2 linked regions of the Algoriphagus sp. Y33 genome follow. Each later gene encodes a partner of the first gene's protein in a complex. Links are inferred from orthologs where the notes say so. Each region holds a gene or a part of one and is shown on either strand. Other genes may lie near its edges. The genes, in order: mnmE and mnmG.

The links.
Region 2: the proteins of mnmE (region 1) and mnmG are in contact, whole or in part, in a solved structure (PDB 9HIP), measured with the Escherichia coli proteins. The link is inferred for Algoriphagus sp. Y33 from one-to-one orthologs.

What each region holds. Positions count from the first base shown.
Region 1 is NZ_CP061947.1:2,112,225-2,127,101, reverse strand. Bases 8,082-11,025 are described here. They hold mnmE (tRNA uridine-5-carboxymethylaminomethyl(34) synthesis GTPase MnmE), read right to left. Parts: upstream 10,273-11,025; coding sequence 8,890-10,272; downstream 8,082-8,889. Other genes in these bases: ID165_RS08565 (metal ABC transporter permease), read right to left, coding at 10,733-11,025; ID165_RS08570 (thioredoxin fold domain-containing protein), read right to left, coding at 10,269-10,721; ID165_RS08580 (outer membrane beta-barrel protein), read left to right, coding at 8,082-8,416. In the rest of the region: ID165_RS08630 (multidrug resistance efflux transporter family protein), read left to right, coding at 1-495; ID165_RS08625 (helix-turn-helix domain-containing protein), read right to left, coding at 946-1,317; ID165_RS08620 (DNA-3-methyladenine glycosylase I), read left to right, coding at 1,615-2,166; ID165_RS08615 (hypothetical protein), read left to right, coding at 2,394-2,846; ID165_RS08610 (hypothetical protein), read left to right, coding at 2,865-3,788; ID165_RS08605 (hypothetical protein), read left to right, coding at 4,417-4,632; ID165_RS08600 (hypothetical protein), read left to right, coding at 4,817-5,098; ID165_RS08595 (hypothetical protein), read left to right, coding at 5,211-5,663; ID165_RS08590 (class I SAM-dependent methyltransferase), read right to left, coding at 5,885-6,640; ID165_RS08585 (AraC family transcriptional regulator), read left to right, coding at 6,708-7,496; more of ID165_RS08580, read left to right, coding at 7,766-8,081; more of ID165_RS08565, read right to left, coding at 11,026-11,629; ID165_RS08560 (iron chelate uptake ABC transporter family permease subunit), read right to left, coding at 11,619-12,911; ID165_RS08555 (metal ABC transporter ATP-binding protein), read right to left, coding at 12,911-13,699; ID165_RS08550 (metal ABC transporter solute-binding protein, Zn/Mn family), read right to left, coding at 13,696-14,610; ID165_RS08545 (metal-dependent transcriptional regulator), read right to left, coding at 14,688-14,877. UniProt on the Escherichia coli protein: Exhibits a very high intrinsic GTPase hydrolysis rate. Involved in the addition of a carboxymethylaminomethyl (cmnm) group at the wobble position (U34) of certain tRNAs, forming tRNA-cmnm(5)s(2)U34.
Region 2 is NZ_CP061947.1:5,187,974-5,202,804, reverse strand. Bases 8,851-11,748 are described here. They hold mnmG (tRNA uridine-5-carboxymethylaminomethyl(34) synthesis enzyme MnmG), read right to left. Parts: upstream 11,284-11,748; coding sequence 9,418-11,283; downstream 8,851-9,417. Other genes in these bases: ybeY (rRNA maturation RNase YbeY), read right to left, coding at 11,366-11,748; ID165_RS21280 (class I SAM-dependent methyltransferase), read right to left, coding at 8,851-9,428. In the rest of the region: ID165_RS21310 (acetyl-CoA C-acyltransferase), read right to left, coding at 1-975; ID165_RS21305 (four helix bundle protein), read right to left, coding at 1,059-1,394; ID165_RS21300 (3-hydroxyacyl-CoA dehydrogenase/enoyl-CoA hydratase family protein), read right to left, coding at 1,477-3,882; ID165_RS21295 (MarR family winged helix-turn-helix transcriptional regulator), read right to left, coding at 3,918-4,388; ID165_RS21290 (long-chain fatty acid--CoA ligase), read right to left, coding at 4,635-6,383; ID165_RS21285 (Ig-like domain-containing domain), read right to left, coding at 6,847-8,520; more of ID165_RS21280, read right to left, coding at 8,517-8,850; more of ybeY, read right to left, coding at 11,749-11,791; ID165_RS21265 (ATP-binding protein), read right to left, coding at 11,795-12,196; ID165_RS21260 (exodeoxyribonuclease III), read right to left, coding at 12,232-12,993; ID165_RS21255 (hypothetical protein), read right to left, coding at 12,997-13,359; ID165_RS21250 (carboxymuconolactone decarboxylase family protein), read right to left, coding at 13,366-13,707; ID165_RS21245 (ComF family protein), read left to right, coding at 13,789-14,481; ID165_RS21240 (YfiT family bacillithiol transferase), read left to right, coding at 14,486-14,831. UniProt on the Escherichia coli protein: NAD-binding protein involved in the addition of a carboxymethylaminomethyl (cmnm) group at the wobble position (U34) of certain tRNAs, forming tRNA-cmnm(5)s(2)U34.

The sequences.
Region 1 (14,877 bases):
GGAGTTTTACTTATGCAGGTCGGACATGCCCGTCAGGTTTCCATAAAAGACTTAATACTAGGCTTTGCCCCGGTTTTGGTTGCCGCTTTTGCTTATCCGATAGGAAACAGAAAAATGATGGAAATTACCATTGGGAAAATAGATGCCCTGCAAAGAACTTTTGGGATGACAGTCGCAAGCCTCCCGTTTTGGATTTTACTCTCTTGCATAGGACTTGCATTTGAAAAATTCCCAACAGCTTCCCAGGTAAATACAACTTTATGGGTTGCAATCTGTTCAGGGGTAGTAGCTACGGTTTTATTCTTTAAGGCAACTGACAAAGTTCAAAAAGATCCTAAGGCTTTAGCTGCTGTTGAGGCTACACAATCCACTGAAGTCCTGTTTGCATTGGTGGGGGAACTGCTCATTTTGAATGAAACAATCCCTGATAGGTATGCCATTGCAGGAGGCTTTTTGGTTTTGTTGGGCATGGTCCTGCATAGTCTGAAAAAGTGAATTATATGCTTCTTAAGTTGGGTTGGTCACTGCATTTTGACCTCAATCTACTTGCTTCAACGTAGTAATTCCCTCAATAATCAACAGTTGCAATGTTGGTATATAAATGAGGTTTTTCGCTGTTTTAACAAGTAATCTCCACAATAATTATAACCTAAGTAGCCACATGAATTATGGTTTGCTTTGACTAGGTGTAACTGTTTTTAGGCTTTAATTTTCAAATGTTGACAATCCGCTTTAGTTTCGTTAACAGGAGGGAAAGTTGTATCAGCAATACACCTCCATTTTAAAGACCATTTGTAATTATCGGAAAAGGTTTAAACAGCTTCACGGAAGCATCTCAACCAACTATGGAAAAGCGTCCAGAAATTGGTTCGCATAAGTGGACTCATCTTAGCGTTGGAAAACACAGTAGGGGACCATTTACGGCTAATTATAGTTTTCATTAACTTATTCTCCTGATAAACTCTCTTCCCGCTTTACGATTACATTTCTTAAATGGTCTTGGTGTTCATCACCCCATTCTCCTAATTTTGAAATAATTGGTATGAGAGATTCCCCAAATTCAGTTAGTCTATATTCTACTTTTGGTGGGACAACTGGATAAATTTTTCTGGTTATTAACTCATGGTCTTCCAACTCTTTAAGCTGAATATTCAACACTCTTCTTGAAGCATCCGGGATTTTGCGTTGCAGTTCGCTTGGTCTCATATGTCCCTCATTGATAAACCAAAGCAGACGTATTTTCCACTTTCCATAGAGCACTTCCCCGATTAGGTCGAGACCGCAATTCAGGCTGACAGGTATCTTTCTTAAATACATGCTACAATGATAATGCAATGATCGAAAATGTGCAATAGGGGTATAATTTATCCCTATGCAATTAGTAATTCCGTACTTGTAACAAATAGACATACTTCTCATCTTTGGGGCCTGTTGAGAAGTCAAATAACTTCGAGCCTTATCATTGATATAATAGATTAATGTCTGGAGTTGGGGAGGAGGTGATTGGTGGAATTTGCCTTATTTGTGGGTAAAAGCAAAACGTGTTTTGCTATTTTATTCACGTAGCAGTTGTTTGGAATTAATGCCCTATACTATTAAATAAAGAATAGAATTATGTCCTATTGTACTGCAATCCAATTGATGACACCAAGTGATAGAAGGGAATTGCATAAAAATTACCATGACAATCACTATGGTTTTCCCATCCATCATGATAATGAGCTATTTGGACGCCTGATCATGGAGATTAACCAGGCGGGATTGAGTTGGGAAACAATACTGAAAAAAGAACAAAGGTTCAGAACTGCATACAGCAACTTCAATATTGCCGAAGTGGCTAATTATACGATCGAGGATAGGGAAAGACTTTTGGCAGATAGCGGAATTATCCGAAATAAACTCAAAGTAAATGCTGCTATTGAAAATGCGAAGGCAGTTCAAATACTGCAAAAAGAGTTTGGTTCCTTTGATAATTGGTTAAGGTATCATCATCAGAAAACAAAAGATGAATGGGTGAAACTATTCAAAAAAACATTTCGCTTTACAGGAGGAGAAATCGTTAATGAATTTCTGATGAGTATAGGGTATTTGCACGGTGCTCATGATGAAGATTGCCCCGTTTACAAGCAAATCTTGGAACACCAACCCATGTGGTCAAAATTGTAACAACTATAATGTTTATAGCAGGAGGTAAATAATAAAATGTACGTAGCATTTTTTACATAACCAGCCCATTTGAATTGATTCATATCCTTGAGCCTAAGTCCTTTTAAAACGCAAATTCATAATAAGGGATGTTAAATGAGCTGGAAGGAATAAATAGTCAATTCTTTGTAGGAGATACGAAAGTAATGTGTGCGGTTTGTAAAGATTGTCTTTAATCAAAATGTATTATGTCGTATTGCAGTGTTCAAACTAAAGTATGGGATATCCCTGTTTCTTCAGGTGCTTCACCATATACAATTGTTCCTTTTGAAGTGAATGAAGAATTGATTTCTTCGGTAGGTGGGGATAATCTTACTGCATTTATACAGGGAATTGCCTTTTTTATTTGGGAGGATTATTCGCTGGAGGATTTCAAGGATTTTATAAAGAACAGTAAAGAATATCGTTCAGTTTCTAAAGATCTAAAAGAACTGTACTTAACGCAGAGGCTAACCAAAATTAGAGGAAAGGCTGATTTGCTGGACTGGCAGAATAACCAAATGAACCTAGCCCTGGGTATTGCTATAAATGAATTAAGAAGTACTAATGTTGCATTTAAGAAAGTAGAGGATGTTGTTGCATTCAGTCAGGTAATTAAAGTCGACAAGGCTATACTTTCTGATGTAATTTTGTGTTCATAACCTTAATTAATATTACATATGCTGGAAAATAGTATGGAAAAAGCCATCATGATTACCTTTGCTTTAGTCATTTTTATAGCGCAGACTCAAGCTCAAAAAGTTGAAGAACAAAATGTTTTTTGCCTAAATGACAGAGTCGATATAACGCCTGATGATATTATTTTGAATTTTCAGGAGATGGGAATGAATCCGGTCAATCATGTTCTTACACCTACAGAGCAGGAGGTAATTGAAATGGCCTTTGATGCGCTTCCGCCTTTACATCAGAAAATCCTCAAAGAACATCTTTACAGTATTAGCTTTTTGGACAATATGCCAAATACAGCACTTGCTTCACCTGTAGGTGAACCGGATGAGAATAAGATGTTTACCATTACCTTTCGTTCTGAAATTCTACACCAGACCATCTCTGAATGGGCGACCTGGAAAGAAAACAGCCTTTATATTCCTGATTCTGATTATCAGGTGGTTGTCGATGCAGGTGATTTAAATGCCTTGGTGTATATTTTACTTCATGAGGCAACACATGTTTTGGATGCTGTCCTTGGAATCTCAACACAAGCAATAGACGCAGATACCTTGGTTATTCCTTCTGAATTTAGTCGGGAGACTTGGGTCTCCATGAATAAGCCGAAGGAAGAGTTCAGAAAAAGTATACTGGAGACAACCCGCTTCCGTGGTGGGGGGCCTATAGCTATGTCCTTGGCAGCAGAAGTTTATCAAAGCCTTCAGGAAACTGCTTTTGTTTCCTTATATGGAATGGCGTCATGGCATGAGGATTTGGCCGAGCTAGCTACTATTCACCATTTGACAAATATACTTGGCCAGCCTTACCATATATTGGTAATCAAAAAGGGTAAAGAAATTTTTCGTTTTGAGCCGATGAAAAGCCATGAGGTACAGCAAAGGGTACATCATCTGGATTTATTTTATCGTAATTAATCCCTATTCTACTATACTTTACTGCAAATAATCTTTTGAAATGCGGGGTATAAAAACGCCCGTTTGATCAGTTGTATACCTCACATACTAAAGGACTCCTTGGGTTGATTTTAACATCATTTATTTCATTAAAAAGGATAGTTCAGTTTCCTTTAGGAAGGATAGTAGTTACATAAAGGATAGTATAGGTTTAAACCTTCTTAGAAAATGTTGTGTATAAGTTACTTTTCAGTGAAGTGATGTTGGCCGGTAAATTGTTCCCGGTTCCAGCTAAAGGCCATATCCTGTGTTAAAGTGACGTAAATCATTTACTTTCAAAACAGGATTGTTCCTTCTGATACGCCAGCTTGTTTTAAGCCTACTGTTAATTCAATTATGTACAGCAGCGGTAACGGTTCTAGTCATTGGAAAAGATATTTCAGAGAAACTTTAACCAGTGAGACTTACTTCTATGAAATCCAATTTTAAGCAAGGGTAAGCATTTATAAAGTTAAAAGGGATAGTTTTTCAATGGACTGAGCAAGTTGTACCTTATGAAGTTGCAGGATCTTCTAAAGTCTCAATTGGAGTATACCTAAAAGAATCCATGCTTCCACACTTTTGAGCTTTATCAAAAACGACAACCGTTATGAATCTCGAAGCTCAGAATCTCAATTTTTCAAGAAATGTTTCTCCTACACTGGAACAGGAACAGGCTTACTTTAACTCCCTTCAAGTTCCGGCTTCCGAAGCCGAGGTTTTCTATTTCTATTACCAGGGGATGGACTGGCGAAATGAAATGGGATTTCCCATACGTGATTGGGTAATGGCCGCTGACGATTGGGTGTGGAATCTGGAAAACTGAGGCTTTTGCCAAGGATTAAAATTTCTACTTGATCAACTCGACCTTCCACTGAGGGCAAGCTTGGCATTGCGTGTTGGCAATGAGCAAGATGTAGGATTGTGCCACAATCCGATCTTGCCCACCGCTGTCGGAATTGCGGTGGGGGTAAAATTCTCCGAAGTCGAATTTTAAAATGCAGATGCTTATGAAAAAGGCGGAAGCTCCCAAACCGTTATGGCTTACCGTTAGAATTACAACAGAGGAAAACCTGCATCTCAAATCGTTACTCCCCAAGGCTTCCTTTTGTCAGACCACAAGTGAACTTGTCAGGGCTATTCTATTTAAAAGAAAGCTAACTGTCATTACGGGCAAGTCAATAGGCGGTGCTGTACGCTACAATGAGCAAAAGGTAAACAACGGTAAAGCACGTCTGTTGGAAATGAAGGGATTTGCACTCAGAAATCTTTCCGTGGGGGGAAAAAATTAGAGTATTTAAGGAACTGCAAAGTTTAAACAGGAGAACTAAGACCAATTGCTTAGGAGTTCAGGACTACAGCCAGCTTCGGAAAGATTAAGGGAGGGAACAGGCGGATGTGATTATGAATACCGTAGGGAATGTTATCAGTGGTCAGGTTTTGGATGATACGGGCAAGCAACTTTCCGAACGGTTTGGAAGAATCATTCAGAACCGCGAGAGCATTTCAATCAATAGTTTGGAGACTTCTATATCAAAATCAACCCAGCTGGATCAGGCGGTTCCCGCTTCTACAATATCTTCTCTTTCTTCGGGTGAATTTGTCGGCTTGGTGGCAGGTACCCCTGATCAAAAGATCAGGCTGAAAGCATTTCATGCTACAATTATTAATGATGATAAAGCATTGAAACAAGAAGAGGATGTATATCAGCCTATACCGAAAGTCCGGGATGTCTCCCAGGAGGAGGTCATACAGAACTACCGTGGGATCAAACGGGACGTGGAAGAAATTATCCGCATGGAAATGGAGCGGGTGTTTGATACACCTGAATTGGGACATCTGCCTATCAGGGGGTGACAACCTTTGAGATTTGCTGACTATAGGTAATCATCCCAGTATGTGATCCCGAGGTAAGGGATCGAGCCTACCTGATGCAGGCAGACTCGATTTCATCTGTTTATATTTTGATTTTTAATGGTCAGATAGAATCTTTGACGATTAATCCGTCAGCTGACGGAGTCCTGTGTGTTTTAATGATGATTTTAATCGTGCCGATTTCATATCATTTTTTCTGTCTGTCATTTTCGGGCTGAAAAGATATGGATTGGGTAGTTAAGCATTACTTCTTCACCAAACCATCTTGCGTTTATTCCCAAATTATCAACTCCTATATCCTGAAGAATCATGTTTTTCAATTCATCGGGGTTTGTCGGAAACGAAGCTTGGAGTTGTTCATTTAGGGTAATCTGCATTACATAGTCATCGGTTTCAGGATGTTTTAACCCAGTCTTTTCAAAAATACTGGCAAAACCGGCCTTTGAGATTGTTGATACATGGGAATAGTCCCTAAGTTTTTCCATTTCGTTGTACTTGTTGATTTTATCGTCAGGTACCGAGACATCCACTACCATAATCAGGCCGTTGGATTTACAGACTCTCGTCATTTCACTCAAAACTTGAAGTGGGTCTAAAAAATGGTGAAACCCAAATCTTGATATCACTAGCGAAAAATGGTTGTCGGGATATGGTAAATCTGTAACGTCTCCAGTCTCCCAGGAGACGTTTTGGAGGTTCTCCTTTTGTTGCGATTTTCTCGCATGATCAAGCATTTCTTCGGTGATGTCAATACCGGTAACAAAATGGGCATGTTTGGCAAATTCGCAGGATACAATGCCTGTACCGCATGCAATATCCAGTACCGTGTCTTCTTTGGTTATTCCGGAAATCTGAACCAATTTGTCCAAAGCATCGCTGTGTGAAGTTATTGAGGAGTACCCAACTGCCTGTTTGGAAAATTGCTTTATAATGTTTTCGTTGTGCTTTTTGCTTTCCATAAATATTCTATTGTTTACATGCAAAGTTCGGTAAGCCAGACAATGTCATAGTTACTATATTAGGACAATGAATAATGATTATAAGACAAATATCAGTGTTGACCACGGTTTTGAGAAAAATGAGCTACGCCCGGTTACCACTTATTCTGAAACTATCCGGAATGCAAAATGTGCTGATTATCATTCTCATCCACGGGCCCAAATCATATCATGCGATCGAGGGATTATGGAAGTTGTAACAGGAAAAAATATTTGGATAGTCAATCCATCCCAATGCGTGTGGTTAGCAGGTAATGAGGGGCATCAGGTATACTTCCCAAGGAATGTGAAAGTTGTTTCAGCATTTATTGATGAGTCAAAATTGTGCAGTCTTCCCAAAGTGAGCTTTGCTTTTGACACAACGGTTTTTATAAAAAGCCTGCTAGCCAAAATCACCTTTTTTTCGAACCCTGAGCGATTGACATCCCAACAAGCTAGAATTTTTGAAGTACTGTTGGATGAAATCTCCTGCTTAACCCCCAGTCCCACATTCCTTCCGACAAGCCGTGATGAAAGAGTTAAAAAAGTAACAGATGCTCTGATGAACGATGTTTCGGGAACGAAAACTATTGAGTATTATGCGGAGCTATCATGCATGAGTTCCAGAACGCTTTTACGGTTGTTTACTAAGGAGTTGGGTATGGGTTTCGGTGAATGGAAGATGCGTTTAAAATTGCTTGAAGCAATAAGGCTACTTGGAGAAAGAAGAGCGGTAAAGGACATTGCTTTTGATTTGGGATATGAAAATGTGAGTTCGTTTATTACCACATTCAAAAAGCATTTGGGCACCACTCCTGCTAAATATGTGATTGAATAGGGGATACTGTATGTTTTCAGTATTTGAGTAGGTATCTCATTGTAAAATAGCTTTTTACAAATCATAAACCTTCAGAAAAAAGGCAGGAGGAGTAAGCTAAATTCTGACTAAGACTTTTTTTGGTTCTTTGTGTGTGAATAATGATTTAGTTAAAAAAAACAATTAACCAGTTAGCACATTTAATTTCTGAGGTAATCTTATAGGATAAATTAATTTATTTGCTTCAGAAAGCATCTGAAATAGCATAAGAAGTTCCTAACTTTAAGGGCATGTATGTAAAAATAATAGCTACAATAATTATTGCTTTCTGCTTCTCAATTCATTGTTTTGGACAAACCAATAACAAAATCAAAAAAGCTTATATTGGAATAAGTGCAGGTTCAACAATGTTTACCGGTTCAGAATTTACACTAGGCTATATCGTTCCCGGTTATATGAATGGTTTAAATTCTAATACTGGAGAAACTCTTTCTCTGAATCCGGGAGGAGTGGGGCTGACGATCAATCTTATAGACGCCGGATATTTTTTCGGAAAAAACTGGGGCGTTTCCCTTAAATGGCAGGGAGGTGCACATGTTCTGCAAAGATCCAATGAGGAATTTATCAACACATTTGGAGCTTTAATGATTGGTCCTGTTTATACTGTTCCAGTGAGCCCAAAACTGAATATTGATGCAAAGGCTAGGGTGGGCAGAATGTATATGGGGTCAGAATATGAATACAATGGAAATGGCATCTTGATCACAGCAATGACGGATTATTCTAAGGTTGGCGTTGAATTTGGGATTTCTCTCAGGTATCACTTTGCATCTAAATGGTCATGGCTCAATAATATGGAGTTTCAGAAGCAGTTTGTTGATCGTAATTTATTTCAGATTAGTAGAATTAATTTATCTACCGGAATAGGATTCAGATTTTAAATTTGAATCTGCCTTAGGAATTAGCATAGCAGATTCTTGCATTTTTTTTATCAACGATTTTCGCATAGCTTGCCGTGGTTTTTATTTCCTTATGCCCAAGTCTTTTTTGAACTGTATACAGATCTGTTCCATTTTCAAGAAATAAAACTGCATTAGTATGCGCCTGGCACTGTGAAAAGTGATGTGCTTGAAAAACCCAGCCCTGTTGTACCAGCTTACCAATTCGTTATTATACACTGCATTGTATTTGAGACCAATGAAAACTCTATCCTTTGGAGATTCTCTCTCACCAAGAAAATCTCTTCTGCAAGCTTTCTGTTTTCTTTGTTCTCTTTTCTTTCAACAGCATCTTTTGGATGTTGGTGAAGATGAATCTTTAGAAACTCAAAATCTCGAATATGGAAGCGTTTTTCATTAAAATCCGTCTTGATATTCAGGGAAAATCAAACAAAGTCAAGCAAAGAAAACTAGGCTTATTTCCCGATACAAAAATTCCTAAAAATATTCTCCAGAAGATCATCTGTGGTAATCTCACCGGTGATCTCTCCTAGGAAGTGAAGGGAGCGGCGGATATCCATCGCCACAAAGTCATTGGTCACTTCCTTGTCCAAACCAGTGAGAATATCCAATAAGGATTCCCGGGTTTTCACTAATGAATCATAGTGACGCACGTTAGTCACCACAGTATTTCCTGTCCGGAATTTGTCCAGATTTACTAGTACCAAAATCCTGGATTTCAGTTCTTCCAAGTTCTCTTTTTGCCCGGCAGAGATAAAAATTGTGTCAGGGTATTTTTCTTTTAACTTACTCATTAACTGTGGGTTACCTTTATCTACTTTATTCGCTACTTTCAAGAAAGGGACTCCCTGATTTTCCAGCTTATTGACATCCCGGTTGATCTCTACCAAATCTGTATCACCCAAATCAAACAGATACAAAATCAAGGAAGCGGACTTCATTTTCTCCTGGGTTCTGCTTACGCCAATTGCTTCAATGGTATCGGTTGTTTCCCGTAAACCTGCTGTGTCTATAAATCGGAAGATCACGCCTCCAATATTAATTTCATCTTCGATAAAATCCCTCGTCGTTCCGGCAATTTCAGACACGATTGCTTTCTCTTCGTTGAGCAGCGCATTGAGTAGGGTGGATTTGCCGGCATTGGGTTTTCCGGCGATCACAGTAGGTACGCCATTTTTGATCACATTTCCCAGGTCAAAACTCAAAATCAATTCTTCCACTACTCTTAGAAGGCGTTCTACCAACGTCCGTAATTCTTCCCGGCTTGCAAATTCCACATCCTCTTCACCAAAGTCCAGTTCCAGTTCTATCATTGAAGCAAAATGGATCAGTTTACTTCTAAGCTCTTGAATTTCAGAGCTAAATCCGCCTCTCATTTGGCTAAGTGCAGCCTGATGTGAAGTCTCGGAATCCGCATGGATCAGATCTGCTACTGCCTCAGCCTGTGCCAGATCAAACTGACCATTGAGAAATGCGCGCTGGGTGAATTCTCCCGGTTTAGCCGGGCGGGCTCCTTTTCGGATAAAAAGCTTTAGAACCTGATTGATGATATAGGACGAGCCGTGTGTGGATATTTCCACCACATTTTCCTTGGTAAATGACTTGGGTGCGATAAATAAGGAAACAAGAACTTCATCGATGATCTTCTCGCCATCACGGATAGTTCCAAAATGTATGGTGTGGGATTCTTGGTTCTCCAAATTTTTACCAAAAAAGACTTCATTTGTAAGCTGAATGGCATCTTTTCCGGAAAGGCGGATTATGGCAATAGCTCCAACGCCCTGGGGAGTGGCTAAAGCGACTATGGTGTCGCTTTGTTCAGAAAGGGAAAAACTCATTTTGCGCCGATTCCATTATCTACGATTTGTCCCAATCCATCCAGAAACTGTACGGGCTGCCTGTATCCGGGCAACTGGGTAATATTCTTCAATGTAGGATCGATGATCACAAAATTAGGATAGGAGTTCACACGCATGGCTGCTGCCATTTTTGCCTCAGTATATTCTTTTCCTTTGAAGTCAAACTTGCGCTTATTGTCCTCAGCGTTCATTTTGACGGCATAGAATTTCTCATTGATATAGCTGACTACTACGGGATCGGTGAAAGTTTCCTTGTCCATTTTTTTGCACCAGCCGCACCAGTCCGTATAGACATCGATCAAGAGCATTTTAGGATTGGCTTCTGTAGCGGCTACAGCCTCTTCAAATTTCAGCCATTCTATTTTATCCTGTGCTCTCACAAAATGGGCAGTGAATAGAAATAAACTTATAAATACTATTTTTTTCATGCTTCTAGTTTTCAAATCTCCAACGGCTTGTTTGGGGTGGAAGTTCCGAATAGCATATGCGGCTTGGTGCTTTTGACTAAAGCGCTCCCTAAAAAGACAATCCCACCAACTGCAACCATCATTCCTGCTATAGAACTGTCAACCAAATATGCCATATAATATCCTGCTATTGCGATAAAAATACCTAAAGCGCAGGTAAGTTTAATCAGGGAGGTTAATTTTTTAGTCCAAAGAAATGCCGTGGCAGGAGGGACTACCAACAAGGCTACCACCAAAATAGCACCAACAGCTTCGAAACTGCTGACGGTCGTATAGGAAACCATACTCATCAAGGCAAGGTTGATGGCTCCTGCCGGAAGACCTATTACCAAACCGAAGTTTTCATCAAAACTGGTCAATGTTAACTCCTTGTACAATAAGAATATAAATAGACTGACCAAAACTAAATTCAAGATGGCGAGATAGGTGATTCTTGGTCCCATGCTAAACCCGGCTTTGGTAATCCAGAGATCTATCGGCAGGTAGGCAATCTCACCATACAGCACACATTCCTGGTCCAAGTCGACTTTATAGGCCAGCATATTTATCAGGATAATTCCGATGGCAAATAAGAGTGTAAAGGTGATTCCTATAGATGCATCCAGCTGTACTTTAGCTTTTGTTTTAAGCCAATTGATAATCAAAGTAGCCAAAATACCGAGAAGTCCAGCTCCTATAATTACCTCCAGTCCACGCTGGCTGCCGGATACGAAGAACCCTATGACTATTCCCGGGAGTACTGCGTGGGAGATGGCATCTCCTGTCATGGACATTTTTCGCAGCATCATAAAAACACCCAGCAGCCCACATGAAATTGAAATAATGGATGCTGTGAAAATGATTAGAAATGCGTTTTGGTCAAAGCTCATCGGTGTCGCGGGGGATAGTCTCCTGGTGAGGATCGAGTTTAGGATAATTTAGCCTGTTCTCCAGCAAAGCTTCGAGTTCAGGAGTGAGGATATGTTCCAGTTTTTCGGCAGAATCATGCACGTGATCAGGTGCAATATTCATGTACTCATTGAGGTAAAGTTCCCATAGCCTATGAAGTCGGACAATTCGTTTAGCTTCTGATTTTCCCTCAGGAGTGAATTGTATAAAACCTTGATTTACAACAAGTAGGTTTCTTTTTATTAAATTATCAATTGTATGCTTCGTCTCTCTCTTTTTGTAGGGAAAGGCCTCATAGATTTCTTCTATGCCAAATGAGTTTTTGCCATCTTCCAGACCGTGGAATATACCTTTCAATAAGTGGTCTTGATGCGTCTTTTTCAAGTAGTGCTTTCTTGCGACAAAGCGGAAGAGCACACCTTTTTTGGGAGCAAAAAGAAATGAGACAAACGCAAATATAGAAAGGAAAATTACTACCCAAGGACCTGTAGGCATCTGTGGAATTACAAAGGATACATAGGTTCCGAGGATTCCCGAAATAGCCGAAAATGACCCGGCTATAAGCAGAAGCTTCCCGAGGTTATCTGTCCAGAATCTTGCGGCGGCTCCGGGGGCGATCAGTAAAGCGGCCATTAGCACCACACCGATGGCTTGGATCCCAATCACCACGGCCAAAATCATCAGCACATTGAAGGCCAGCCGGATCGATCCCATAGGGTAGCCAATTGACTTTCCGAAGTCAGCATTGAAGACCAGCATGGAAAATTCTTTCCTGAAGGCAGAAAGTGTAATAATAATCAGTATTGCCAACCCCCCGTAGATATAGAGGTCTTCTTCCAGAATAGCTATCGCGTTTCCAAAAATAAATTGATTCAGCCCGGCCATTTCCGGGTTTCCGGATTTTTGAATGACGGTGAGCAGGACTATCCCAAAGCCAAAGAATATGGAAAGGATAGAGGCAATAATCGCATCATCACTTAACCTCGTGTTGCTCTTCAGCCAGGAGGTGAGAAATGTGGCAAGTGCACCTGATAAAAATGCACCGGCGACGATGTAAATAGGATTTTTTTCGCCTGCCAGCATAAAGCCTAGGCAAATCCCGGGGAGCACGGCATGGGAAATAGCGTCTCCGAGCAGGGCTTTCTTGTCAAGAAAACTGTATGTTCCCACATATGCCGAGCCTATTCCGAGCAATATGATTCCAATGACCACAAAGGCGATTGAAGCATCCTGAAAGGTAAAGAAATAGACAAAATCGCTCATCAGTTTTTCAATGGGTTAAAGTCCTTTTGTCTAATGATGTCAGTGACTTTGGTGAGCAGGTTGAGTTTTCCTCCGTACGTTTTACGTAGGAGTTCTTCCGTCATCACATCGGCTTTCGGGCCGGATGCCACTAAGTGAAGATTTAGCATAATGATCCAGTCAAAGTAATTCATAGCAGAATGTATATCATGGTGTACTACGATCACTGTTTTTCCGGCCGATGTCATTTCTTGAAGGAGCTGGAAAATGGCCGTTTCTGTAGCCATGTCCACTCCTGCGAAAGGTTCGTCCATCAGATATAGATCTGCTTCCTGGGCAAGTGCTCTTGCTATAAATACCCGTTGCTGCTGACCGCCGGAAAGTTCGGAGATTTGCCTCTTTTCGAAGGATTGCATCCCAACTTTTTCCAGGCAATCCATGGCGATTTTCTTTTCTTTCTTGCCCGGTCTGCGAAAAATCCCGAGTTTTCCATAAGTCCCCATCATCACCACATCCAATACGGAAGCAGGGAAATTCCAGTCTACTGATTCTCGCTGGGGCACATAGCTGATGCGGCTTCTCACATCGTTTAACTCCCGGTCAAAAATCTTGACATATCCACCTGTGATCGGAACAAGTCCCATGATTGCTTTGATCAGGGTGGACTTTCCCGCACCGTTGGGACCGAGAATTCCAATAAGCTTTCCCGCAGGCAAGCTCAGGTCCACGTTCCATAAAACAGGGCTTTGATCATAACTGACAGTCAGATCATGTATTTCTAAAATAGGGGATTCTACGTGTGTGATCATTGCGTTAGGCTTTCGAAAATTACTTGAACATTGGTACTTACCATTCCTATATAAGTGCCGGCCGAAGAGTCCGCCGCGCCCAAACTATCTGTATACAGTGGTCCTGCCAATTTGATTTCATGGTTTTGATTGGCGCAGCCTGCAACCACCGCTTCTATTGCCTTGGGGGAAATAGTCTGCTCAGCGAATACAGCGTGAATATTCCGCTCTACGATGAAACTCACCAGCCCGGTCAAATCTCTCAGTCCCGGTTCACTCAGTGTGGATAGGCCTTGGAGCCCGAGAACTTCCAAATCATACGCTTTGCCAAAATAGGAGAATGCATCATGTGCGGTGATCAGCGCTTGATTGGCGTTGCGAAGTGCAGCAACTTTGGCGAGATTGTCATTATGTAATGTTTCCAGTTGTGAGAGGTAAGACTCGGTATTCTTATTTACCGTTGACTTCCAGCCAGGCTGCCATTTTACAATTTCTTCTGAAGCGTGGGACAGTGCCAGAGACCATAGTGAAACATCAAACCAGATGTGTGGATCTACGGAGTGGGCTTCCGGTCCGGATCTTAAAAGTAAATTATCGGGAATGTCTTCTGAGACATTGATCAGGCTTTGGCTGAATGCCAGCTTCTCGAAAATCTCCGTCATTTTCCCTTCCAGAAAAAGCCCGTGATAAATGACTAGGTCTGCATTTTGGAGTAAATCCAAATCCCGCACGGAAGCTTTGTACAAATGTGGATCCACTCCGGCAGGCATAAGAGAAACCACTTCTGCGTTTTCGCCCACAAGGTTTCTGATTCCATCCGCTAGAATACTGGTGGTGGCTACGATCAGTGGTCTCGCTCTTTCTTTAGGATTGTCAAATTTGCATCCAAAGAAAAGAAGTAAAATAGGAAGTAGGACAACGGTGTTTTTCACGTGTTTATATTTTTCTTTCAAAGGTTATACCCTATGTCACGAACTTCGGAACCTGCCAGCCTGAGGCGGGCTCGAATTCATGACTGAATTGCCAAAATATTTGCTGCTACGTCCTTCGACATAAAGAGCGTTTTTTTTTGATCTACAAGAATTTCCATGGAACCGTCAAACTCCACTTTGTCCAAAATTTTGATTCTCGCTCCGATGTAAGCACCTACTTTATCCAGGTATTTTAGGAAGGCCGCCGAGCTGTCTTTTACGGCTACA
Region 2 (14,831 bases), 3.1 Mb from region 1 along the record:
GATCACAGCTAATCCCTGTGCGGCAAACGCCTCGTTGAGTTCGATCAAATCAATATCATTCAAACTTAGTCCTGCCTGCTTCAGTGCTTTTGGAATCGCCAACTTTGGGCCTATTCCCATAATTCTGGGATCAACTCCCGCAGTACTATAAGACATCATTCTGGCAACCGGCTCAATATTCAATTCCTTCACCATCCGCTCTGACATCACGACTACGAAAGCTGCTCCGTCAGAAGTTTGGGATGAATTTCCGGCCGTGACCTGCCCACCATTTTTGAAAGCCGGTTTCAATCCTGACAGCACTTCCATCGTAGTTCCCGGACGGGGTCCCTCGTCCGTATCCACCACATATTTTCGGGTTTTCTTCTTGCCTTTTTCATCGAGGTAAGTCTCTTCTACTTCCACCGGTACGATCTCATCTTTGAATTTCCCAGCTGCTATGGCCGCTATGGCTTTCTCATGGGATCTCACCGAAAAAGCATCAGATTCTTCTCGGGTAATACTGTATTCTTTTGCCAGCTCTTCAGCCGTCAATCCCATGCTGATATAATAGGAAGGATTCTCCTTCGCTATTTTATAATTCAATACAGTCTTATATCCCATCATCGGCACCAGAGACATAGATTCTGTCCCTCCCGCAATGATGCAATCCGCCATTCCGGCCTTTACTTTTCCTACTGCCAATGCAATGGCTTCGATTCCCGAACCGCAATAGCGGTTCACGATAAATCCGGGATTTTCAACTCCCAAGGCGAGAAGTGATATCATTCTGCCCATCTGCATTCCCTGTTCCGCCTCCGGAACCGCATTACCCACGATCAGGTCATCTACCATTTTGGTTTCCAATCCGGGTGTATTTGCTACCAAATGCTTGATCACATCCGCAGCCAAATCATCGGGGCGATAGAATCTAAATCCGCCTTTTTTGGCTTTTCCCACCGCCGATCTATATCCATTTACTATATATGCTTCCATGTTATTTTCGAGTTATTTGAGTGTTTGGGTTAATGAAGTATCAAGATTTTAGAAACAAGAATCTAGACTTTAGAGACTAGATACTAAGGGTTCAATGTTGATTTAAAGCCAACGATCATCCTTTGTACTTCAGAAATATTAGCTTCCAATTCCGCTGCAACTTCATTAGAAATAAGATTTACTCTTTCAGCGATTATCATCTGTGTTTCCAGTTCGAAACTTTCTCCTAAGCTTATTTCAAGAGAATTCGAAAAAGACTTTGAAGTGGACTTAGCTGTTCCTTCAGCAATATTGGAAGGAATGGAAACCCCTGCCCTACGCATTTGAGAAGTAATTCCAAACTTTTCAGAAACTGGAAATTCTGCTGTTATATGATAGATTTTAACAGCTAGATCAACTGACTTTTTCCAAATTTTCAAATTCTTAAAATTATGCACGACAGGGATTTTTGGTTAAACTCTTAATTCTTGGTTCTTGACTCTTAGTTCTTGATACTTGATACTAATTTCTCAGCGGTTTTCCCTTAAATAGAATACTGTGGATTCTCTCCAGCGTTTTCTTCTCTCCTGTCAAACTCAGGAAAGCTTCCCGCTCCAAGTCAAGAAGGTATCGTTCGGAAACTTCTGTAGGTGAAGACAGATCACCTCCCGACATTACCCAAGCCAGTTTTCTGGCAATTTTCGCGTCATGCTCAGAGATATATGCACCATACTGCATTCCGGTCACCCCGGCATCGAACAATGCAAGCGACTCCTTACCCAGAACTTTAATAGTTGTCTGCTCGATAGGCTGCGTATATCCTGCTTCATGCATCGATAGCACCTTGCCTTTCGCCTCTGCCAATTGCCGCTTTCTGTTTAGCGTTATTCCGTCTGATTTTCTCAAATAACCCAGATTTCTGGCTTCTTCGGCTGAAGTGGAAACTTTCGCCATGGCAATGTTCATGAAGTATTCTTGCAACTGGTTCAGTTCCACATCCCCTGAAATCAAACTATTGGAAAATCTCAGCGTCATCTCCTTGGTACCACCACCGGCAGGAATCAAACCTACCCCAACTTCTACCAGCCCCATATACAATTCAGCGTGAGCCTGTACGTGATCTGAGTGTAGAGAAAGCTCGCATCCACCACCCAGAGCCATATTATGTGGAGCAACTACTACAGGAACTGAAGAAAAACGTGCCCGCATCATCGTATTCTGAAACTGCGCAATCATTAGGTTGATCTCGTCGAAATCCTGATCTCCTGCAAACATAAACAGCATGGCCAAATTGGCTCCGGCAGAGAAATTTGCTCCCTCATTGCCGATTACCAGACCTTTATGAGACTTCTCAGCCATACCGATAGCCGTATTGATCCCTTCGATGACCTCAGCTCCCATGGAATTCATCTTGGTATGAAACTCCAGGCCGATCACATCATCGCCCATATCATAGACAGATGCTCCGGGATTATTCCATATTTTCTTACCTGCAGATTTCAGTGTGTCCAAAATAATGAATTCTTCCAGACCCGGAATTTCGAGATAGGATTTACTGGGAATGTCGTAATAATGCTTTTTACCGTTTTCTACTTTGTAAAAAGAATCATTTCCTGCTTCCAGCATCTCATAAACCCAAGCTGCGGGCTTCTCACCGGCTGCTTCCATCTTGTCCACGGTCTCCTTCACACCCAGAACATCCCATGTTTCGAATGGCCCAAGCTCCCAGCCAAAACCGGCAGAAACTGCCTGATCTATTCTATACAGTTCATCAGAAATCTCCGGGATGCGATTGGAACAGTATCTGAACAAATCGTAATAAGTCGCACGGTAAAACTCGCCTGCACGATCATCAAAATTCACCAGATATTTGATCCGCTTTCTAAGGTCTTCAAATTCCTTTGCAGCTTCCAAAGCTTTGAATTTTGGCTTTTCTACCTCCTTATATTCGAACGTCTCAAAGTCTATTTCCTTCAACTCTTTGGAGCCATCTTTGTGACGGATCATTTTGAAGTATCCCTGCCCAGTCTTATCCCCGAACCACTTATTGCTGTGTAAAACCTCTACTATTTTCGGAAGCTTGAATTTATCTCTGGATTCATCATCCGGAAGGGCTTTGTAAAGATTATTGGCCACATTCACGGTAGTATCCAAACCGACCACATCCATGGTTCGGAAAGTGGCGGATTTGGCCCGACCTATGATCGTTCCGGTCAATTTATCCACTTCAGATACTCCAAGCCCCATTTTCTCAATGGTGTGCATGGCCGAAATAATTGCATATACACCAATTCTATTTGCTATAAACGCCGGTGTATCCTTACACAGCACGGTTTCTTTTCCAAGGAATTTATCACCATATTCCATCATAAAATCCACGATCTCCGGCTTTGTTTTAGGACCTGGAATAATCTCCAAAAGTCTCAGATACCGGGGTGGATTGAAAAAGTGTGTTCCTACAAAATTCTCCTGAAAGTCTTCCGACCTTCCTTCACACATCATATGCATAGGAATACCGGAAGTATTGGAGGTGATCAGTGTGCCCGGTTTTCTACATTTTTCTACTTTTTCAAAAAGACCCTGCTTAATATCCAATCTTTCCACAATTACTTCGATTACCCAATCATAGTCCTTTATCTTGGGAAGGTCATCATCAAAATTTCCTGTGGTAATCCTGGATGCAAAAGCTTTATCATAGATAGCTGAAGGATTTGACTTCAATGTGCTTTGCAAAGCTTCGTTTACTATCCGGTTTCTGACCATAGGATGATCCTTAGTGAGTCCTTTTTTCTGTTCCTGCTCTGAGAGTTCAAAAGGTACAATGTCCAATAAAAGTACCTGAACGCCAATATTGGCGAAATGACAGGCAATTCTGGATCCCATAACTCCCGAACCTAAAACGGCAACTTTTTTAATGGTTCTGTTCATAATTTTGGGCTTTTAGCCTAGTGGCGGTTATTGGTTCATAATTCAAATATTGGTTTGTTGATATCTACTCCCTTATCAATCTGCACCTGATCGATGACCAGCTGTATCTTTTCAAATACGCTAAAAAAGCTGTTCAACTCTTCTTCGCTGATCACTCCACGCACCTGTTCATTGAATTCCCGAATGGTATTTACTGAAATTTCCTTTTTCTTTTTCCCTTTTTCTGTAAGGTAGATCCGGACAGACCGTTTGTCCACCAAATCCGGTTTTTTGAAAATAAGTCCTTTTTCTTCCATCGTCTTCAGCATACGGGTTAGGCTTCTGGTCTCCAAGCCTATTTGCGGCGCAATTTTGGTAGCCGGTGTTCCTTCCTTCGAATTGATGTTGATCAGTACAAAGCCGATGGCAGTAGTAAAACCTTCTGCGGCAGCCTGCTGATTGTACATTCTGGAGATGGCGTGCCAGGCACTTTTTATATGATAATCAACTGTTTCTTCTCTCTTCATCTCTCCGAATTGCTTCAATTTTAACGATTTCTAATGTACAAAAAATAATGTATGCATGCATACTATATTGAAAAAAGTTATGCATGCATCACAAATTGACATTTACGGAGAATTCAACAAAAAGCCTCCCTTGATGATGGAAATGAAAAATAATTCAGTAGAACCAGAATATTTGTAAAAAATGCCTCCTTTGACAATAGGATTTACTAATGTTAAAAAAAATGTAAAGTATTCTAAATCAGCTCATCATTCCTGATAGATAAGCTTAATTTCGGCTTGGTATTTCTGCAAAATCGCTTTTCTCTTTAATTTCATAGTGGGAGTCAATTCCCCCGATTCAATCCCCCAAGGTGCTGATAATAGGCTGAAACGCTTCACTTGCTCCCATTTCGCAAAGTATTTGTTCAGCTGTTCTACTTCGCGATCATATTTATCCAGAATATCCGGCCTCTGTATCATCTCCCTATCAGAGGTATAGGGGATTCCTTTATGCTTACAATAGTCTTTTAAACCTTCAAAAGCAGGGACAATGAGTGCCGCCGGAAAATTTCTGTTTTCACCTACTACCATCAGCTGATCAATCAGTGTAGATTCTTTGAATTTATTCTCCATCAGCTGTGGCGCGATGTACTTCCCTCCGGAGGTTTTGAACATCTCTTTTTTACGATCCGTGATCTTTAAGAATTCTCCGTCAAGCTCTCCTATGTCACCTGTATGAAACCAGCCGTTTTTAAGTGCCTCTGCGGTCATCTCAGGCTGCCGGTAGTATCCTTGCATGACATTGGATCCTTGGACGAGAATTTCGCCATCTTCAGCTATTTTCACTTTCACATCCTTTACTATTTTTCCTACCCATCCGATTCTCATCTCTTCCCGGGTACAAATAGAGGCAGATACTACCGGTGAAGTCTCCGTCAGGCCATATCCCTCACATACTTTGATCCCTGCAGCCCAGAAAACCCTAGCCAATCTAAACTGCAGGGCTGAAGCGCCTGAATTAATCTGGAGAACCTCTCCGCCCAAAGCTTCTCTCCATTTACTAAAGATTAATTTATTGGCAATTTTCAGTTGAAAATCATACCAAGCTCCCATTTCCTTGGCAGGATCATACTCCAGACCCAGCTTCAGTGCCCAAAAGAAAAGTCCTTTCTTAATGCCGGTAAGCTCGTACCCTCTGGCAACTATTTTATCATAAATTTTCTCCAAAAGTCGGGGAACAGTATTGAATGCATGCGGTTTGATTTCCTTCATATTCTCTCCCAGCATCTCCAGACTTTCGGCATAATAAATAGAGAAGCCTAAGTACATAAAGCAAAATGCACCCGTACGTTCATAAATATGACAAAGTGGAAGAAAACTCAATATCCTTGATGAACCGGTAGCAGGTGTCATAATGGATGCGATCGATTCTACATTTGAAAGAACATTGATATGGGAAAGCATCACACCTTTTGGCCGTCCGGTAGTGCCTGAGGTATAAATAATGGTAAACAAATCATCCGGCTTAACGGCCGCTTTCAAAAGCTCAAGCTCTGCAATACTCTCATTTACTCCTTTTGCCAAGAAATCCTCCCAGAAAACAGCTCCATCCAGGTGTGAAAAGCTATAGATCGTGCGCTGTCCACAGACCTCTTTTGCTTTATCATAAATGGTCTGGTCACCAACGAAAATCATCTTGACATCAGCATGGTCAAATATGTATTCAAAGTCAGATGAAGTAATGGTGGGGTAAACAGGAACTGAGATGGCACCGATCTGCTGAAGGGCCAAATCGATAAAATTCCATTCAGGACAGTTTTCAGAGATTATCGCAACTTTCTCTCCCTTTTCCAATCCTTCTTTCAAAAACGCCAAACTCAGATTATCGACTATTTCCTTGAGATCTCTTGATGAATAGGCCTTCCATTTCCCGTTCTTTTTTTTGGACAAAGCTACTTCCTTGTCATACGTTGCAATTTGGTACGGAATTAAATCAAAAAGTCTGCTCGGCTTCATAGTTCATCATTTTGGGTGTCTTATAATATTACCAAAATACGAAGCCATTACAAAGAGTTATCCACGCTCTCTTTTTATAATAATTGTAAAATAGATTTTTAAAAAAATTCTTTACTAAGGTTATTAGGACTGTGGATTTGTGGAAAAGAAGGGGGATTAATCTTCTCCACGTTATTCATTGGACTTTACTAGGGTTTCCCACGGGTTATCCCCGTTTTGTCCACATGTAAGTTGTTGTAGATGATTGAAGTAATTCTTTTGACTGATTTATGTGGATTCTTGACTACTTATTCACTGTTGGGAAATCAGCTGTGGATAGATTGATTTTGGGAAGTGGATAACTGTTGGCTTTTCCCCAAATAACTTACCGGGAGAAATAGCTTGGTGAAGCCCGGTGTATAAGTAGTGGGTTATCCTTGCCTACCCAGTTTTTATCCACACTTGAATTGGCACTTATCCACGCCTAATCCTGAATGGTTTTTAAGCCGGTCTTTGGTGTAGCTTTTATCTGAAGATCCTCCAAGGTCCAGCCACCTCTGATGGTAATATTTTTACTTGACGTTTCGGGGTCGATGTAATAGAACACCCGTTCTGCATACCGTCTTTCTTCATAGTTGGCAGGATCCCAGCGATGGTTTCTGTTTGCATCCTCTATTATTCTGATTTGGTAGTTTCCTGCTTCTATTAAACTAAAGGAAAATTTGTTTCCGGTCTCTACGTATGATTCTCTTTTTATGTCGCCTTTACTATCGAGCAGCTGGATAATGAAAGGCCCCTCTGTGTCCTGGATAGTTCCTGTAATGGCATCTGCCAATGTTTCTCTTTTTAGTCTTTTGTAATTGCCTGAGAGTGGTCCTTCATTGTACAACCCTTCGATATCCCTAAAGGTAGAATCTGCTGCTTTGAGCGTGAAAGCATCGTAAGGTATGGAATCAGGTATAGTTAGGGTAATGTTGATAATATCTCTTCTCAGCGAATCTTTGAAGCTTAGCATCTCCGGGGTAATCTGAATCATCGAGGCGGTATCGTAAGCAATATAAAGTGAGTCGTAATTGATACTTTTCACAGGTTTATTGAAGGTTAATTCTATAGGAAGGGTCTGGTAGAAGTTTTTCCCTGAGTTAGGGGTAATGGTCAGTTTTTCCGGTTTTCTGTCGGATTCTTCAAATTTTGCCCAGACAAGCGAATCGATTTGATATCCTACGGAGTCTTTTAAGTTGATATTGACTTTCAGACTATCTGAAATAGGGGCATCTGAAAAAAGATTGATTCTTTTATCTCCTAGTGTATAAAAAATTTCATTCCCGAGTTTCTCATTTTCTAAAGTGATATCTACGGGCATTTTGTTTAGGACAATTAGGTAATTAGATCCTAATGTAGACGATCTTAGTAATCTGATAGGATTTTGATCACCTTTTGAGAGATTGAATTGAACCCCTTCAATGTTTTCGTTGATACTAATGGTATCGGTAATAAAATCAAATGCTTCTGACTTGTATTCTGCTTTAAGGCTATTATTGTCATCCTGCCAAGCATAAGCCAGATATTTGCCTGCTTTAATATTTGAGATATTGAATCTACGGGCTGAATCAACCTGAGTCAAGTAATATGGGGGTGCTATAAAGACATTTGTGGTATCATTTATTGGATATAAACCCACTATGGCGTCTTCCGGTTTGTCATTTTTTCCCGAAAAGTATGAATTCACTGATCCTGAAAATGTGAGACTGTCTATACTTTTCCCTGTTGAAAATACTAGCTTGAGATTTTCAGCCGGATTTCCTTCGGACAAATCTTGAATTGACTTCTGGAAGTTGAATACATAGGTTGTGCTATCTTCTAATTCCTGATTTAGCTTGATCACCAATGTATTTTTCAATGCAGTGAAAATTACTTCGTCCTTGTTTATTCTTGGTGTAATAAGAATGTTTTTGTTGGCATTATCGAGTTTGATGTATTCATCAAATGTTATGATGATCTCTTCAGGTTTTGTATTCAGACTTTGATCCTTTGGGTTCATGTCTGTAACTTTGGGTGGATCCTCATCCCTTGGCCCGCCCATTGGTGCACTTTGTTTTGCACATGAAAAAGCTAATATGCTTATAACTAAAAGTATGATTAGATTATGTTGTTTCACTTCTTTTTGAAAACGAATAAGTTGCTAGAATAATTTCCTGCAGTTTTAACTGCTTCTTTATTAGATTTTTTTCCTGAAATAATAGCTTTCCAATATTTCTTTAACGTTGATTGCTGTGGATCTGCATATCCTTCAGACAAGAGTGAGACGTAATAGCTGTCAAAAGACATTGGCAATATTTCCTTTAGTTGCAAATCGAAGATTTCTGCGAAATTTTCAATGGCTTGGAGATTGAAGTGGTAGAGATGTCTTGGTACATCCCAACCTGCCCAATGTTCACCATATTTTGTAGCATCATGACTTTCGGGATTTGGTATAGCAATTAATATATAACCATTTGATTTCAAGTGTTTTATAAGTGTTTTTACTGTTTTTCTGAGTGAATGAATATGCTCTAATACATGGTAGAGCGTTATGATGTCAAAGGAGCTTCCTTTAGGTAGCCCATTGATGGATTCGTATACCTTTCCACTTATTTTTGAGTTAGCTAGTTTTCTGGCTTTTTCATTTGGTTCTATACCTGTTACTTTCCATCCGAGGGTATGAGCATGTACCAATAACTCAGCAGTTCCGCATCCGAAATCCAAATAATTTCCTTTACGAGGCTTGAGACTGGTTAAAAACCTTAGTTTTTGGGATATATTGTATTTTCTGACTTTTTGATAGACGAGTTGGGTTAGGTTTTTAGCCTTATCATCGTGGGAGAAATATTCAGGGAAATCGTAATAGGGAGCAATTGTATCTTCAGTAGGTCTTGGGTTTGTGAATTTTAATCCACAGTTTGTACAGTTGCATAGCATGAAAGGCTCTTGGCTGACTGCGTAATCTTGTATTTCTCGATAGTTAAGAAAATGTCCACTCTTGCAGAGCGGACATTTAGTAAGTCTTTCCAACATTTTATCTTCCAAGGTAGACGGTAATTATGGATAAGTCTGCAGGAGTCACTCCGCTGATTCTAGAAGCTTGACCCATGGTCTCAGGTCTTATCTTATTGAGCTTTTGTTTTCCTTCGGCAGAAAGTGCAGGAATGGATATGTAGTCGAATTTTGAGGGGATTTTGAAGTTTTCCATATTACTGAGCTTCTCTACCATTTGCTGCTCTTTCTCTATGTAGCTGTCATACTTGATTTGTATCTCAGCCTGTTCAAGCACATCATTAGAATACTTGGATAGATACTCCCCTATTTCTGTATTGAAACTCTTCAAATGTTCCAGACCTATTTGTGGTCTTTTCAGCAGTTTTTCAACGGATATTTTTTCTTTGATTAATGCTGAGCCGGATTCTTCAAGGCCTTGATTGACACTTTCGGGACTTACTTTCTTTTGTTTTAGCTCATTGATCAGTTTTGCAGTCTGCTCCTTCTTAACGTTCATTTTCTCCAACCGCTTATCAGAAGCTAATCCTATATCATGTCCTTTCTTGGTTAGCCGAAGATCAGCATTATCCTGACGGAGTAGAAGCCTAAATTCAGCTCTGGAAGTAAACATTCTATAGGGCTCTTCAGTACCTTTATTGATCAGGTCGTCTATGAGTACGCCTATATAGGCATCTGATCTCTTTAGTAAGAAAGGATCTTTTTCTTGAGCTTTTAGGCTGGCATTGATTCCTGCTACCAATCCTTGTGAAGCTGCTTCCTCATATCCTGTAGTTCCGTTAATTTGGCCTGCGAAATATAAGTTCTCCATTAATTGAGTTTCTAACGTGAGTTTCAGCTGAGTTGGTGGAAAGAAATCATATTCTATTGCATAACCGGGGCGAAACATTCTTGCGTTCTCGAATCCCTCAATTTTCCGTAATGCTTTATATTGTACATCCTCAGGTAACGAAGTGGAGAAGCCGTTGATGTACATTTCCACGGTATTCCATCCTTCCGGCTCCACGAATATTTGATGTCTATCTCTCTCTGCAAAACGGTTGATTTTATCTTCGATGGATGGGCAGTATCTTGGTCCAAGCCCTTGTATTCTTCCATTGAACATGGGTGATCTATCAAATCCTTCTTCCAGACTGGAGTGGACTTCTTTATTTGTATAGGTAATCCAGCAAGTTCTTTGCTCCTTTAGTGTTGAAGTGGTATCAGAATAGCTGAATTTTTCCGGTTTTTCATCGCCATATTGAACTTCCATTTTCGAATAATCCAAACTTCTTCCGTCCACTCTTGGAGGCGTTCCGGTTTTCATTCGACCGGATTCGAAGCCTAATTGTACCAGTTGCTCGGTAATTCCTCGAGCTGCTGCCTCACCGGTTCTTCCTCCTCCAAATTGCTTCTCACCAATATGAATGAGGCCATTTAGAAATGTACCATTGGTTAATACAACACTTTTGGCTTGTATTTCTAGACCAATACTTGTTCTTACTCCCTTTAACTGTCCGTTTTTTACCAATAAACCTGTGATCATTTCCTGCCAGAAATCCACGTTTGGCGTTTGTTCTAAGGCTAACCGCCACTCTTCTGCGAATTTCATGCGATCATTCTGGGATCTTGGCGACCACATAGCAGGACCCTTAGACCTGTTAAGCATCCTGAACTGTATCATGGATTTATCTGAGATAATCCCTGACATTCCCCCCAGCGCATCTATTTCTCTTACAATTTGCCCTTTTGCCACCCCTCCCATTGCAGGATTGCATGACATTTGGGCAATAGTGTTCATGTTCATAGTACAAAGCAGTACTTTAGAACCCATCTGTGCCGCAGCATGTGCTGCTTCACAGCCTGCGTGCCCTGCCCCTACTACTATGACATCGTATATTGGAAACATTGTCTTCTCTCTCGTTTACTGTTTCACGTGAAACATTTTTAAATTCCCCACTGTACAGCGGGAACTGTTTCACGTGGAACGTTTAAGTTTCATCGAATAATTTTATTGCAAAATCCTCTTTGCTTCTCATTAAGCTCAGTTCTGTTTTTGACTTATCCTTGTAACCCAGCAAGTGAAAAAGACCATGACTGATTACTCTGCTAAGTTCTTTTTCCAGTTGGGTGTTTAGCATTTCCGCGTTTTCCTTTACGCGCTCTATACTTATGAATATATCGCCTTCTATAATTTCTTTGTCATCGGAATTATCAAAAGTGATAATATCGGTATAGGTGTCGTGGTCTAAATATTCTACATTAATGTTGTGCAGGTATTCGTCAGAACAGAAGATATAATTTAAATCTGTAATTGTGTGATTCTCTGCTTCAGCAAGCAGCTTGAGCCAAGTTTTTCTTTTTCTCTTTTCTTTTAGAGAAAATGAAACATCTTCAGTAAAGAAATTGACGGGCATAGCTTAATTCATATAGAATGATAAAACGGTCTTTGTGCCGTTCTCTTCAAATTTTACATCATCCGAAAGGTGCTTTATCAGGAATATTCCTCTGCCACCCGTTTTTTCGATATTTTCGGGAGATGTTGGATCCTTAAGCTCATTGTGGTCAAATCCACTTCCTTCATCCTGGATAGTGAATAGAAGTAGGTCTTCCTCAAGAGCTAATTCCAAATGGACAAGTTTGTTTTTATCGCCTTGATTTCCGTGTATGATAGCATTACTGATGCATTCAGTTACCGAAATCATGATATTGCCATAGATATCATCATTGATCTCAAATTTTTCACGAGCATTGTCGATGAAACTTTCAATTATTTTTATGTTCTCAAGAAGAGAAGGAATAGAAATTTTTATGCTTTTCATCATAGTTGTATTCAATGAGTAAGAAGTATCTATTTTTATTCTACTTCTATTAATATTGGACAATGATCGGAATGCTTAGCATCCGCTAGTATAACGGAATTTTTCAAACGCTCTTCCATAGAAGTGGTGGCCATGTGGTAATCAATTCTCCAGCCTAAATTTTTTGCCCGAGAGTTTGATCTATAACTCCACCAGGTATAATTATGAGGCTGGTCGTTGAATTTTCTGAAACTATCCACAAATCCTGATTCTGTAAATTTATCCATCCAAGCCCGCTCTTCAGGCAAGAAGCCTGAAGTGTTTTTATTAGATATTGGATTATGAATATCTATAGCTTTATGACAAATATTATAATCTCCACTCAATATGAAATTGGGGGTTGTCTGCTTTAGATCTTGTATATAACCAAAGATATCGTCTAAGAATTCGTATTTAAATGTTTGGCGAATATCACCAGTGGTGCCTGATGGGAAATAAGCTGTGAGAAATGAGAAATCTTCAAAATCTGCCTGAAGGAGCCTTCCTTCATCGTCGTATTTTGAATAATCCATTCCTAATTTTACCGACTTTGGCTTTATTTTACTCAAAATTGCTACTCCACTATACCCCTTTTTAAACGCTGGGTACCAATATATTTCGTAGCCCAAGTCTTGGAAAATAGTAGCATCTATCTGATCTAAATTGGCTTTAACTTCTTGTAAACCAATTATATCTGGATTTACTTGTTTAAGCCAATCTATAAAACCCTTATTCATCGCAGCACGAATGCCGTTAACGTTGTATGATACTATTTTCACAATTTATTCAATTACTATTTCGTATTCCTTTTCAAAATATTCCAATACCTGAATCTTTAAAAGCTTCTCTTGCTCTAGCAAATCAAAATGTGGGAGCTCCTTTATCAATTTCCAATGCGGCCAACCATCCTGATCCACATAGTCAAGTTCATAAAATCCATCGTAACTCAAAACTTTGCAAACAGCGATGTGCATCAAGTCTTGCTTTTGCTCTTTGCTGAATATTTTGTTTCCTTGGCCAAGTTCCTGAACACCTATAAGGAAGAGTACGCCATTTAGGTCCGCAGGTTTTTTACCTATGGTTTCTTTAAGGCCTTCTAGCAGCTTCGACCAGCGTTTTTCTAATTCCAGATCACGTTTGAACATTGTAATCTACTGATTTTCAAGTGTTTCCAAGTATTCTGTAGCTCTTCTCAAATGTGGGATTACTATTGTCCCTCCTATCAAAGTCGCGATCGAGAATACTTCAAATATTTGTTCTTTCGTCAGGCCTGCTTCATGGCATTTTCCTAAGTGATACTTGATACAGTCGTCACATCTTAATACCATAGAACAAGCGAGTCCAATCATTTCCTTAGACTTTATATCTATAGATCCTTCAGCGTATGCATTGGTATCAAGATTGAATATACGCTTGATTACTTTATTGTCTTCAGCCAAAATTTTATCATTCATCCGGCTGCGGTACTCGTTGAATTCCTCTATGAGATTCATTATCTTAACTGTTTAGGAAAGAATTAAGTAGCAAATATACCACTATTTGCCCTTGGCAGATATGAACAAGCCTTTTTCGCAATGCGTTTATTTTTTGTAAAAGATTTTTTGGATTTGGTCTTTCCACGCAATTGTCTTTTGTGTGGAACGTCTCTTCACGATCATGAGAAAAATCTATGTGTAATTTGTAAGGGCACACTTCCTGTTACCAGCTATCATTTAAGGCCAATTGACAATGATTTATGCGAAAAGGTAAAAGGACTAAGTACTGTAGGAATGGTAATGGCCTACCTGAAATTTACCAAAGGTGGGCGCAGCCAAAAACTTTTGCATCAGCTTAAGTACAGGAATAAGCCGCAATTGGCTCAAGAGCTGGGATACTTGTATGGTAAAACTCTAAGTGATCATGGATTTGAAAAGAACTGGGATGTCATCGTGCCTGTACCGTTGCACCCACTAAAGCAAAGCCGAAGAGGATACAACCAGAGTGAGCAATTTGGAATAGGCCTAAGCAAGGAATTGTCTGTGAAGTTGGAAAATGAATTAATTCGTGGAAAATTTACTGAAACACAAACCCAGAAATCCCGACTGGAGCGAATGAATAATATGGACGGTGTATTTCAGATTTCACCCCATAATTCTATCACCGATAAGTCAATCCTCCTAGTAGATGATGTGATGACGACAGGAGCTACTTTGTGTGCTTGCGCCAATGTGCTTTTGGCAAGTGGGGCAAAAAATGTAGATTTGGTTACCATCGCAGCCGGAGGATAAAATTATGATTGATATAGAATTATTGAAGTACCCAATAGGTAAATTTCTGAAGCCTGAAACTATTTCAGACCAACAGTTGAAAGAGGCTAGTGCCTATCTTCGTTTATTTCCAGAGTATTTAAAAGACACAGTGGGCACGTTCACAACTGAGCAATGGAATACGCATTATCGCCCGGGAGGCTGGACTGTAAGACAGGTAGTCCATCACCTATCCGATAGCCATATGAATGCGCTGATACGGTTCAAATTGGCTCTAACAGAGCAAAATCCCACCATCAAGCCTTATGATGAAGCTGCTTGGGCAAGAATGCCTGATTATTCTGTAGCTATCGATACCTCTCTTTCTTTGA